4 regions of the Virgibacillus sp. Bac332 genome follow, and region 1 is predicted to be linked to each of the others. Evidence: riboswitches for the same ligand, from Rfam matches in the RefSeq annotation. Region 1 holds a riboswitch; each other region holds the start of a gene.

The links. A riboswitch is a leader RNA that binds a small molecule or an ion and turns the genes downstream of it on or off. The one in region 1 is predicted to bind S-adenosylmethionine.
Region 2: linked by a shared signal. The riboswitch ahead of D9782_RS04350 (phosphoadenylyl-sulfate reductase) and the one ahead of metK (methionine adenosyltransferase) in region 1 are both predicted to bind S-adenosylmethionine.
Region 3: linked by a shared signal. The riboswitch ahead of D9782_RS04900 (methionine ABC transporter ATP-binding protein) and the one ahead of metK (methionine adenosyltransferase) in region 1 are both predicted to bind S-adenosylmethionine.
Region 4: linked by a shared signal. The riboswitch ahead of D9782_RS13180 (methionine biosynthesis PLP-dependent protein) and the one ahead of metK (methionine adenosyltransferase) in region 1 are both predicted to bind S-adenosylmethionine.

Annotation. Positions count from the first base shown of each region.
Region 1 is NZ_CP033046.1:4,074,275-4,077,460, reverse strand. Features, by position in the region: gene pckA (phosphoenolpyruvate carboxykinase (ATP)) at 1-1,089, opposite strand, end outside; SAM riboswitch class I at 1,358-1,468, shown strand; gene metK (methionine adenosyltransferase) at 1,766-2,962, shown strand.
Region 2 is NZ_CP033046.1:927,235-930,420, forward strand. Features, by position in the region: gene D9782_RS04345 (assimilatory sulfite reductase (NADPH) flavoprotein subunit) at 1-1,120, opposite strand, end outside; gene D9782_RS04350 (phosphoadenylyl-sulfate reductase) at 1,233-1,958, opposite strand; SAM riboswitch class I at 2,126-2,228, opposite strand; gene D9782_RS04355 (DMT family transporter) at 2,434-2,748, opposite strand; gene D9782_RS04360 (DMT family transporter) at 2,748-3,098, opposite strand.
Region 3 is NZ_CP033046.1:1,043,968-1,047,153, reverse strand. Features, by position in the region: gene D9782_RS04905 (methionine ABC transporter permease) at 1-139, opposite strand, end outside; gene D9782_RS04900 (methionine ABC transporter ATP-binding protein) at 129-1,160, opposite strand; SAM riboswitch class I at 1,233-1,336, opposite strand; SAM riboswitch class I at 1,418-1,524, opposite strand; gene D9782_RS04895 (NAD(P)/FAD-dependent oxidoreductase) at 1,714-2,769, shown strand; gene D9782_RS04890 (ABC transporter substrate-binding protein) at 2,786-3,186, shown strand, end outside.
Region 4 is NZ_CP033046.1:2,772,278-2,775,463, reverse strand. Features, by position in the region: gene D9782_RS13185 (ROK family transcriptional regulator) at 1-809, opposite strand, end outside; SAM riboswitch class I at 1,131-1,234, shown strand; gene D9782_RS13180 (methionine biosynthesis PLP-dependent protein) at 1,310-2,425, shown strand; gene D9782_RS13175 (anthranilate synthase component II) at 2,479-3,090, shown strand; gene pabB (aminodeoxychorismate synthase component I) at 3,056-3,186, shown strand, end outside.

The DNA of each region.
Region 1 (3,186 bases):
TGCTTGCTCTTTTGATAATTTACTTATTGGCGGCAATGTTCCCGAAGCATCTGCTGTAAGGAAGATAATTGTATTTGGATGCCCAGCAATACTTGGCACTGCGATATTATCAATGTTTTCAATTGGATAGGCTGCTCTTGTGTTTTCTGTTAAAGTTGTGTCATCATAATCAGGTAGCCTTGTTTGTTTATTAAGAATAACGTTTTCAAGGACAGAACCAAATCGTATTGCATTATAAATTTGCGGCTCTTTTTCTTGAGATAAATGAATACACTTTGCGTAACATCCGCCTTCAATATTAAATACTCCATTTGGACCCCAACCATGCTCATCATCACCAATTAATCTTCTGTAAGGATCAGCAGATAAGGTGGTTTTCCCCGTGCCGGATAAACCAAAGAATAAAGCCACGTCTCCCTCTTTGCCAACATTAGCAGAACAGTGCATAGATAATACATCTTGTTGAGGTAGTAAGAAATTCATCACTGAAAAGATAGACTTTTTAATTTCACCTGCATATTCGGTACCACCTATTAGAATGATTCGTTTTTTAAAAGAAACAAGAATAAACGCTTCTGAGTTCGTACCATCTACTTCAGGATCTGCTTTAAAAGTAGGGGCTGATATTACTGTGAATTCAGCTTGATGTGATAGTAACTCATCAGCAGTTGGAGTTATAAATAACTGCCGTGCAAATAGATTGTGCCAGGCATATTCGTTAATAACTTGTATTGGTAAGCGATACGCGTGGTCTGCACCAGCAAATCCGTTAAATTGGAATAGCTCTTCTTTATTTTTTAAATAGGAAATAACCTTTTCATACAATCGATCAAATACAGATTCATCAATGGATTGATTTACTGTTCCCCAATCCACCTGCTGTTCACTTACTTCATCTGTAACAATAAATTTATCTTTTGGGGAGCGACCGGTATAAGATCCTGTTGTTGCTTGAACTGCACCTGTTGCGGTTAACATGCCTTCTTCTCTTGCTAAAATTCTTTCAACAAGCTGAGGTACGGATAAATTTGTTTGTAGCTGTTTATGCGTGTATAATTCTTTTACGAAAGACTTTTCTACCGTTTTCATGTTAAATACCTGCCTTTATGTGAAATTGTATTCACGTTCTTTTGTTGAACGACCAAATAATCCTGAATATGTTTATTAGTATAACACATTTAAGTTAATAGTCCATACTAAATATAAAATAATTTTTATAAGATGTTGAATGTTTACAGCAAAAAATGTCGTTCAGAATCTTTCTTTCCTTTAGTATGAGTAAAAAACTTCTGAGAATACAGTTAAACTAGTTGACACATTAAGCTTCTTCCGATAAGCTAAGTTTCGAACGGATACTCTCTTATTCAGAGTTGGTGGAGGGACAGACCCAATGAAGCCCAGCAACCATCACTTTAGTGAAAAGGTGCTAACCTGATGCAAGGAGATTTTTTTCCTTGAACAATAAGAGCGAAAGGCCAGCAATCCTTTCCTCATGACAAGCGGGAAAGGCTTTTTTTATTAGTTATAAAAATTCTACACGTAGATGACTAACTTTAACCCGATTATAAACATATTAGTCAATTTCTAAGCTAAATTGTCATTCGCCTGCGTGTACGTGTGAACCAGGAGTGACAATAGAATATACGGTAGTAGGTAATCTTTCTGGTGCCTTTCTTATTTCAGTTTAACCTTAGTACTTATTACTGAATGAGCATATTTGATAAATAGAGTTCCGTAATCGATATTTGAAGGAGGATTTAGCAACATGGCTGCTAATCGTCGTTTGTTTACTTCTGAATCAGTAACAGAAGGACATCCAGATAAGATATCTGATCAAATTTCAGATGCTATTTTGGATGAGATATTAAAAACAGATCCAAATGCCCGAGTGGCATGTGAAACAACTGTTACAACTGGACTTGTTCTTGTAGCGGGTGAAATATCCACTACTACTTATGTAGATATACCTGCTATTGTTCGTAAAACTATAAAAGAAATCGGATATACTCGCGCAAAATTTGGGTTCGACGCGGAGACATGCGCAGTATTAACTGCCATTGATGAACAATCACCTGATATTGCTGGTGGAGTTGACACAGCATTGGAAGCAAGACAAGGAAAAATGAGCGATCAAGAGATTGCTGCAATAGGTGCTGGTGATCAGGGTTTAATGTTTGGTTTTGCTTGTGATGAAACAGACGAATTGATGCCACTTCCAATCTCATTGGCACATAAGTTGGCAAAGCGTCTCGCTGACGTTCGGAAGGATAAGACATTAGAATACTTACGACCGGACGGTAAAACACAGGTAACCGTTGAGTATGATGAAAATGATCAACCTGTTAAAATTGATACCATCGTAATTTCTACACAGCATCATCAGGATATAGCTACAGAGCAAATAGAAAAAGATTTGATAGAGCATGTTATACGCCCTATAGTACCAAATGAGTTATTAGATGAGACGACTAAATATTTTATTAATCCAACTGGCCGTTTCGTTATTGGTGGACCTCAGGGGGATGCAGGTTTAACAGGTCGAAAGATTATTGTTGATACGTATGGAGGCTATGCTAGACACGGTGGCGGAGCGTTTAGTGGAAAAGACTCTACTAAAGTTGATCGGTCAGCTGCATACGCTGCCCGTTATGTCGCAAAGAACATAGTGGCTGCCAGGCTTGCCAAAAGCTGTGAAGTACAGCTAGCCTATGCCATTGGTGTAGCAGAACCTGTTTCTATTTCGATAAACACTTTTGGAACAGGTGTTGTAAATGAAGAGCAACTAGTAAAAGCTGTTCGAGAATTATTTGATTTACGACCAGCAGGTATTATTCGTATGTTAGACTTGCAAAAACCTATTTATAAAAATACTGCTGCTTACGGGCATTTTGGAAGAACAGACATTTTATTTCCATGGGAGAAGACAGACAAAGTTGAGCAATTGAAAGCACTTATTAAGTAGTAAAGTCTTGATCATCCTTTAGCTTCACAATGGTTATGATACGAAAAAAGGTAACCTAGCTGATTTAATCTTCTAGGCTGCCTTTTTTCATAGTCTAAATTACAATATTTTCCATAAGGATAAAGAAGGCGTGTTGAGCTGCGTCCAGCTCCAGCGCACAGAATCTAGGTGACTTCACGAATCGCCCTAATCTAAGTCATCATTGGCTTGCAAGCACACCGTGA
Region 2 (3,186 bases), 1.4 Mb from region 1:
CTAAATCTAAAACATCCCTTCCCTCAAGATACGACTTTAAATTTTCCTTATTGCTTGCTGTTAATAGATCGGTTAATGCTTCATTAGCAAATAATGTAGCTGCCTTTTCTACTAGTGGCTTCGTTAAAACCGTAATCTCAAAATGGGAAAGTAAAGCTTCTCGTAATGACCTAATTTCCCCCTGTTTATTCACAGATACAGTTTGTTCTGCATCCCAATTCATCGCCTTCATAAGTTGATCGACTAATACGGGGTCATTTTTCGGAAATATCCCTAAGCTATCTCCTGGTTTGAAGGTAAAGCCAGACCCATCAATGGACAATTCTAGATGGCGGGTTTGCTTATTGGAACCGCGACCACTTAAATTAATATTCTCCACAACCTCGGCCATAAATGGATTTGTTCTTGAAAAACCAGGTTGTTCGGAAACGAACGTGCCTGCCGTTTGTTGACCTGCTAGAACGGTATTGTCAACAACTTCAGATGACTGCTTTAAAACCCCGAGTACTCCCGTCATCCACTCAGACGCTTGCTCATCAAAATCCAAATCACAATCTACTCGGTCATATAGCCTCTCTCCACCTAATTCTTCTAGGCGTTTATCAAAGTCTTTTCCTGTTTGACAGAAAAATTCATACGACTCATCACCGAGCGCTAGCACTGCGAAACGCAAATGATCCAATTTAGGTGCTTTTCTGCTGTGAAGAAATTCATAGAAAGAGATCGCATTATCCGGTGGATCACCTTCTCCATGGGTTGCCGTTATAATTAATACATCCTCTGTCTTCTTTAATTTCTTTGGCTTAAAGTCATCAAGCGCGGAGCAAGTTACCAAAAAATTCGCTGCGTCTAGCTTTTCAGCCATCGATTCTGCTAATGAGCGGGCAGTCCCTGTCTCCGATCCATATAATACGGTTACTTCTCTCGGATCTGTGCCAGCATTCGTTGCTTGACTGACGGCTTGGGGGTCTGGATTACCAGATTGGACTTCTTTTGATATAAAAGCTGAAAGGTAACCACTTAGCCAAACCTTTTGATGATCCGTTAAAGTAGGTAACAGGAGATTTAATTGTTCTATTTGTTCGTGATTAAAAGGGCTATTTGTTACATTCAACGACAACACGTTCCACCTCACTATTAAGTTCTTTTTTATACCTATACAATCAAATACTTAGTATACCAATTAATTTACTAGGAATTAAACGAAATAAAAAAGATGAATACTCAGATCATCACGATTCGCTTTTATTAACCGTGGTATGCAAGCCACATTCCGTTTTCGTTTGCCCCGTCCATCTACCTGCACGTAAATCATCAGAGTCGGCTACTTGGGAGGTACAAGGAATACACCCAATACTTGGATAATTTCTATCATGCAGTTCATTATAGGGCAATTGTTGTTTTTGAATATAATTCCATACATCGTCCCAAGTCCAATAAATTAACGGACATATTTTAATGCTTTTAAATCGTTCATCCCTATTCACAAAGTCTGTTTTACTACGACTTGGTGACTGCTCTCTACGAAGTCCAGATATCCAAGCAGGTACCTTATCTAGTTCTTCTTCAAGAGGCTTGATCTTACGAATGAAACAACATTGATCTGGCTGTCGCTTCCACAAGGCCGAGCCATGCTTTGCTGCCTGTTCTTCCACTGTCAAATCAGGCTGCTTTAAGCGAATCCGCAAATCAGGGTACCTTTTTTTCACTTCATCGATGAGATCATACGTTTCTTGAAAATGTAACCCTGTGTCTAGAAAGACAATCTCTGCATCAGATTTCTCCTTTGCTATTAAATCAATTAGCACCATACCTTCTGCGCCAAAGCTACATGCATAAACGATGGAATCCCCATATTGCTCATATGCCCAACTTAAAATGGTAGAGGCTCCTTTCGTTTCATCCTCAGGGAGAAAATCTTTAAAAGGATCAACAGTAAAATCTTGATATGACAGCATATGACTTGTCACGCATTATCCCTCCTACGTTATTCTTAAAAATAAAGGCGTAAGGTCTAGGCAAACAAATGTACTGGAAATAGGCAGTGAGGTAAACATAAACATGCTATGAAAAACTCTTCCTATCCATGTGATAAGAAGAGTAATTTGTACGGTATCTTGCACTCTTCTTATCTATCAGACCATTGTCTGTAGGAATTGGCACAGTGTTAGAATAACCTGCTGCCGAAGCTTCAAAGGGCCTTTTCCCTCCACCTCTCTTGATAAGAATTAAAATCTATGACTGTATTGTTTGATATATTAAATGGTTTTCCAGAAAAAGTCAATGCCTTTTTCCAAAACATGAGAATAGTTTGATATTCATGTTATATACAAAAAACAAGCCAGATGTGACAATAAATTTTTTTAGATCATGAAAAGAATCACCTAAATGTGAACGTACTATTCTCCCAAAAGCATGTGTATTCTAATATGCTTATGATAATGCTTTTAACCCGGTAACTCCAATAATAATCGCAATCAAACTAGCAATTCGATACTTATTCGTAGATTCACCAAAGAAAATCATGTTCATCAATACCGCACCGGCCGTTCCAATGCCAATAAACACAGAATATGCCACACTTACAAGTAAATACGAGAAGGATGCATATAAAAAGATGAATGAACCACCTAATCCACCAATATAAAGCAGTCCATTTCGTATAGTCTTCTGTTGACTATAGAGACGTAAACCTAAGACACCTAACATTTCAAATACAGATGCACTCGCAATAAATAACCAACCCATTAGGATTGAACCCCCTTTGTCGCTTCAGACTGTTCCGGTTGATCAGAAAGTTTTAAGCCAATAACCCCTAGAACTAGAATCAACATAAAGAACATTTTTCCTACATTTAAACTTCCACCAAACAAGTAAATATCCATGATGGCTGTACCTACTGTTCCCGCAGCAGCAAATATCGCATATACGGTACCTGTTGGTAGATTTTCACAAGCTTTAGACAGGAAATGGAGATCTAAAAGGATAGCTCCTATGATTAGGACCCAATGCCACCAAGCGTTAGCGGTATTAAATCCATAGATCCAGATCAATTCAAAAACACTCGTTAATACAACATATATCCATGATTTATTCATTTCTGTATTTCATCCTTTATCACATGACTGACTTTCAGTCATTATATTTTTAGAAAACCTGAGCAAAATTCGCTCAGTCCTTATCACT
Region 3 (3,186 bases), 1.5 Mb from region 1:
CCCATAAATGACCTTTTCTTGTGACAACAAGTAAAATCCCTAAGATTAGACCAATTACAAACGAAAAAAGCAAGGAAACGCCAACCATTACAATAGTCTCCCATAATGCTTCCACAATTTGTTGACCATTAACTAACATCTGCTAGCACCTCCTTTACCGTTACCTTCTGTTGGTGAATATGCATGATAGCACGATTTATTTCATTTTCATCACCATCTAGTTTGACGATTAAATTGCCAAATGGTGTTCCCTGTAGCTCCGTAATACTGCCAAATAACACATTTACATCAACCGCATATTGCTTAGCAATTTCTGATAATAGCGGTCGTCCCGTCGATTCCCCAAGGAATACAATTCGATAAATTTTCTGACGTTGATCCAGCACTTTTAACAGCTCATATACGGATCTAGGAATATCATCATGCATCACAGACCGTACAAATTTATGTGCAATCTCTGTCTTTGGCTGTGCAAACACTTCGAATACGGAACCTGCTTCTACTACTTTCCCCTCATCCAATACCGCTACCTTATCGCAAATCTCGCGAATAACCCCCATTTCATGCGTAATAATCAAAATGGTTAGGTTATATTCTTCATTTATCTTCTTTAGCAGCTGTAAAATTGATTTCGTAGTTTCTGGATCTAGTGCTGAAGTTGCTTCGTCACATAATAATACCTTTGGCTTCGTAGCAAGGGCACGAGCAATTCCTACACGCTGCTTTTGTCCACCAGATAGTTGATCTGGATAATTATCTGCTTTATCTTTTAATCCAACAAACTCTAGTAGTTCTATAACCCGACGCTTCACTTCATCTTTTGGTACATTAGCAAGTAATAACGGCATCGCTACATTTGCGAATACTGTTTTAGCATTTAATAAATTAAAATGCTGAAAAATCATCCCGATGCTTCGTTTAGCTTCACGTAGATCCTTTGGAGAAAGGCTTAGCAAATCTTGATTATTAACCGTTACTTTTCCCGAAGAGGGACGTTCTAATAGGTTCACACAACGAATAAGGGAACTTTTCCCAGCACCACTAAAACCGATAACACCAAAGATTTCACCTTTTTCAATGTGCAAATTCACATCGTCTAATGCCTTTATTTGTTGTTGCTTTCCATTATAAATTTTACTTACACGTTCAAACGTAATCATGATGTATCACTCCTTTATGTCTGTACTAAAAATGCCTCTTCAGTTAAGAAGAGGCATCCATATACTATCCTCTTCTTATCTTTCAAGCTCTTAGCTTGCTGGATTTGGCACAGTACTTCATAGAGTCTGTTGCCGAGGTTTCAAAGGGCCAGTCCCTCCACCTCTCTGGATAAGAAGTTACGCTATAAAATTTTGTTCCGAATAAAAAAATCCCTCCTTGTTTGTAAGAAGAGATTTCCATATCTATTGGCGCTCTCTTCTTATTTTCCAAGCACAAATGACTTGTTGGATTTGGCACAGTACTTTGTAAAGTCCGCTGCCGAGGCTTCAAAGGGCCAATTCCCTCCACCTCTCTGAATAAGAAGTTTATATTTTGTAATTGATATATACAATACTACGCATGCGACATCCTGTCAATTACTATTTGAAAATTTTTTATAAACCTGTCATTTATTTTTCTAACCGTTTATTGCTTTCCTAAAAAAATTCTGTATAATTAGTCATAGTGATAATGATTCTCATTATCATCAATGGCGAAGGAGGTAATTATAATATGCAACATTTAGATATTACAGATGTAACTATTGTTGGTGGTGGACCAGCAGGTTTATATGCATCTTTTTATAGTGGCATGAGGGATTTATCAACTCGTATTATAGAATATCAACCAAAGCTTGGTGGTAAGGTACACGTATATCCAGAGAAAATGATTTGGGATGTAGGTGGATTAACTCCTGTAACTGGAGCTACCTTAATTGATCAAATGGCAGAGCAAGCATTGACATTCGATCCTGAAGTCATTCTCAACGAAAAAGTTACAAAAATAGAGAAAAATGAAGATAACCTATTTGTATTAACTTCCCATTCTGGTAATCAATATTTAAGTAAAACAGTAATTCTTGCAGTTGGTGGCGGTATATTAAATCCAATTAAAATTGATATTGAAGGTGCAGATCGATTTGAGGTAACAAATCTGCATTATACCGTACAAAGTCTTGAGCATTTCAAAAATAAAAACATTATCATATCTGGTGGGGGAAACTCAGCCATTGATTGGGCTAACGAATTAGAACCAATAGCTAAGCAGCTACATATGGTGCATCGTAAAAATGAATTTACAGGACATGAAGCACATATTTCGCAAATCATGAATTCTACAGCTAACATCCATTTTAATTCAACCATTGAGAAGTTGCATGCTAATGCACAAGGCGATCAAATCGAAGCCGTGGAAATACGAAACCACGAGACAAATCAAGAAGAAGAAGTGAAAACAGATGCGCTTATCATTAGCTATGGCTATGAACGAGAATTAACGTTTATTAAAGAAAGCCCTTTAAATATTGAAATAGAAAGGGATTTCTTTGTAAAAGGAACCTCGAAATCAGCTACTTCCATTGAAGGTCTTTATGCAGCTGGTGATATCCTATCGTTTGATGGGAAGGTACACTTAATTGCTGGAGCATTTGTAGATGCAGCGAATGCCGTTAATCAAGCAAAACTATTATTAGAACCTGATGCAACAGCAAAAGCAAGGGTATCTTCACATAACGATAAATTTAATTCAAGAAATAAAGCGCTATTAAGGCATCTATATCAAAAATCATAAGCTAAGGAGATTGAAAATGATTAAAAAATTGCGCTTACCAGTTTTTCTAGTTATTCTTGCTATCTTCTTATCAGCATGTGGTGGTAATAATAGCTCAGAAGAAGAATCAGAAAATCAAGATAGCAATGAAGATAATAATAAACAAGAAGAAATGCGTAGTTTTGAAACCGCTAAAGGGAATGTCGATATACCAGTTAAACCAAAACGAATTGTCACCGACTACTACGGGGGCGAACTACTGTCCGTAGGTGCAAACGTAGTAGGTGCTGAACCAACAGCATTTGATAATCCATTTATATCAGATTTATTAAAGGATGCAACAGATGTTGGCTATCCACTCAATGAAGAAAAAGTATTATCGCTAAAACCGGATCTAATCGTCGTTATGTATGATGATAATTACGAGGCATTATCTAA
Region 4 (3,186 bases), 1.3 Mb from region 1:
ATATACGTTTGGAGACAGCCAAAATTCCCACATGGACAATAAATTCCATAAGGATCAACGATAGTATGTCCGATTTCTCCTGAGAAGTTTCCTTCACCTCGATAGATTTCTCCTTTCTTTATTAACGCAGAACCTACCCCACTACCAAAACCAATCATTGCCATATACGCTTTTTTTGGTTCAGGATCACTAATATACTCAGCAAGCGCTTTCAATTTTAATTCATTGTCCACGAATACGGTAAAGCCTACTTTCTCTTCAACCATCTCTTGTAAAGGGATATTTTTCCAATCAAATTGCGCAGATAATTTCACCTCACCTTTGTCATTCTCAATAAGTCCTGGTAAGCCAATACAAACTCCAGCAATTTGATCCGATGTAAGATTTTCGTCGTCAATCATTTGTAATATATGGTCTGCTATAAATTGAACTGTTGCCACTGGATCTATTGATTGATAGTCAAAGTACTTCAGAATGGTTAACTTTCCTATAAAATTCATTAAACCGATCCGAATAACTTTCTGGTCAATTTCAACACCAATTGAGAATACAGAATGTTCATTTGGAATAAAATAAGTGGCCTTCCTGCCAATTCCTTCGCTAGACATATTCATCTCTCTTATTAGCTTATTTTCTTGTAATGATGCAACAATTCGAGAAGCAGAAGTAGGACTCATCGACGTTTGTTTGGCAATTTCGGCACGTGAGATCGGACCTTGATTAAGAATTATTTCTAAGACTAAACTTCTATTTTCTTTTTTTAAAAAATCTTGATTCTTAATTTTCATTTGATCACCTATTAACATCATGTAATTAATAACCAGAATTAAATGGCTTATTCCATTGATTTTTTACTATTTATTATATTTTTCCAGTATTTAACCAAATAGTTTCTCCTGTGAAGTTATTAATAGTATAGATTAGTTCGAAAAATTAGTCAACTAATTTTTAGAATGTTTTAACTAATTTATTTCTTGCGATATTTCGTATCTGCTATTATTTTCCACTTATCTTCAGATGAAACCATGTTATCTAAATGCTGTAAACTGTACATTGGAGTAAATCCCTAAGTTTCCCTTGACAAATAGCAAAAACAACTGTAATCTATTTTAAAAATTACATAAACTATTTTCTTATCCAGAGAGGTGGAGGGACTGGCCCTTTGAAGCCTCGGCAACAGACTTATAAAGAGAACTGTGCCAATTCCAGATGCTCGAAAGCATGCAGATAGGAAGAGTAACCGAATGATGTAAGCCTCTTCTTATTTAATTAGAAGAGGCTTTTTTCATCGAATGAAGGGATGGATATTATGTCACGAAGAAGCATTGAAACAGAATTAGTACAATTAGGAAATAAGAGTGATAAAGCTACTGGAGCAGTTAGCGCACCTATTTATTTGTCAACTGCCTACCAGCACCACGGACTGGGACAATCATCAGGCTATGATTACTCAAGAACGAAAAATCCTACAAGAACCTTACTAGAGGAAGGAATCGCTAAATTGGAATCCGCTGACAGTGGGTATGCTTGCAGTTCTGGAATGGCAGCCATTCAATTAGTATTCTCTCTTTTTAATGCTGGGGATGAACTCATTGTAACGAGTGATGTATACGGAGGAACGTACCGATTATTAGAGCATTACGCCGCTGCATATCAAATTCAGACAACATATACAGATTTCAAGAATGACGGAGAAACGCGGCGACTGATATCCTCGAAAACAAGAGCAATCTTTATTGAAACACCTACAAATCCCCTAATGCAAGAGATAGATATTGTAAAAGTTGCGGAATTAGCGCACCAATATAATGTACTATTAATTGTTGACAATACTTTTCTGACCCCGCTACTTCAACGGCCAATTGAGTCAGGGGCTGATATCGTCATTCATAGTGGCACGAAATACATTGGTGGTCATAACGATGTACTCGCTGGATTAGTAGTGGCAAAAGGTAAATCCTTGTCTGAAAAATTAGCCAATTACCACAATGCTTCAGGTGCTGTGCTATCACCTTTTGACTCTTGGCTATTAATTCGAGGATTAAAAACACTTGCGCTTCGGGTGGAAAAACATGAAGCCAATGCAAAGCTTATCGTATCCTTTTTGCAAGAGCATCCAATGGTTGATAATGTTCTATATCCAGGAAGAGGTGGTATGTTATCTTTTCGCTTACGAAAAAGTAAATGGATAGATCCTTTCCTTCAAAGTTTGAAGCTTATCATTTTTGCTGAAAGTTTAGGAGGGGTGGAAAGTTTTATTACTTATCCAGCAACACAAACTCACGCTGACATACCTAGAGATGAAAGAATAAAGCGTGGTGTTGACGACCAACTGCTACGGTTTTCAGTTGGAATTGAACAACCAAATGAATTAATAGAGGATTTAAAACAAGCATTAATTGAAGTGGATACATATGCTTATTAACCTACATTTGCTATAATAACGCATGAAGTGTTTATAAGAGAGTAGGTAACTACATGATATTAGTCATCGATAATTATGATTCATTCACATTTAATCTTGTACAATATATGAAGCAGCTAAACCAGCAAGTATATGTCGCTCGCAATGATGAAATCTCAATAGCAGACATTAAACGATTAAACCCATCTAGCATATTGCTCTCTCCTGGACCTGGAAACCCGGCTTCTGCAGGTATATGTCTAGAGATTGTAAGAAAACTGTATACGCTATATCCAATAATTGGAATTTGTTTAGGGCATCAAACGATTGCTCAAGCCTTTGGTGCTAGTATTGTAAAAGCCAAACAACCAATGCATGGTAAGGTTTCAATGATTACCCATGATCATAAAGGTATATTCAAAAAGCTTAAAAATCCGTTAGCTGTCACAAGGTATCATTCACTTATTGTTCAGGAGGCTACCCTACCTTCTTGCTTTGAAATAAGCGCAAAATCAGTTACAGGTGAGATTATGGCAATTCGCCATAAAACTTATCCAATAGAAGGAATTCAAGCTCATCCTGAAGCAATACTATCCGAACAAGGGCTACAGTTATTAGAGAACTTTTTCACACGAAAGGTTGGACAAATAGATGCATTCGCCAAAAAAACCACTCCTATTCTTTGACTTTGCCAATCATTTAGGTAATAAACAGCCCATGACCTTTAAAGATCCCATTACTATTATAACCACTACAAAGTTAGAAGAAGTAATACCTTGTAT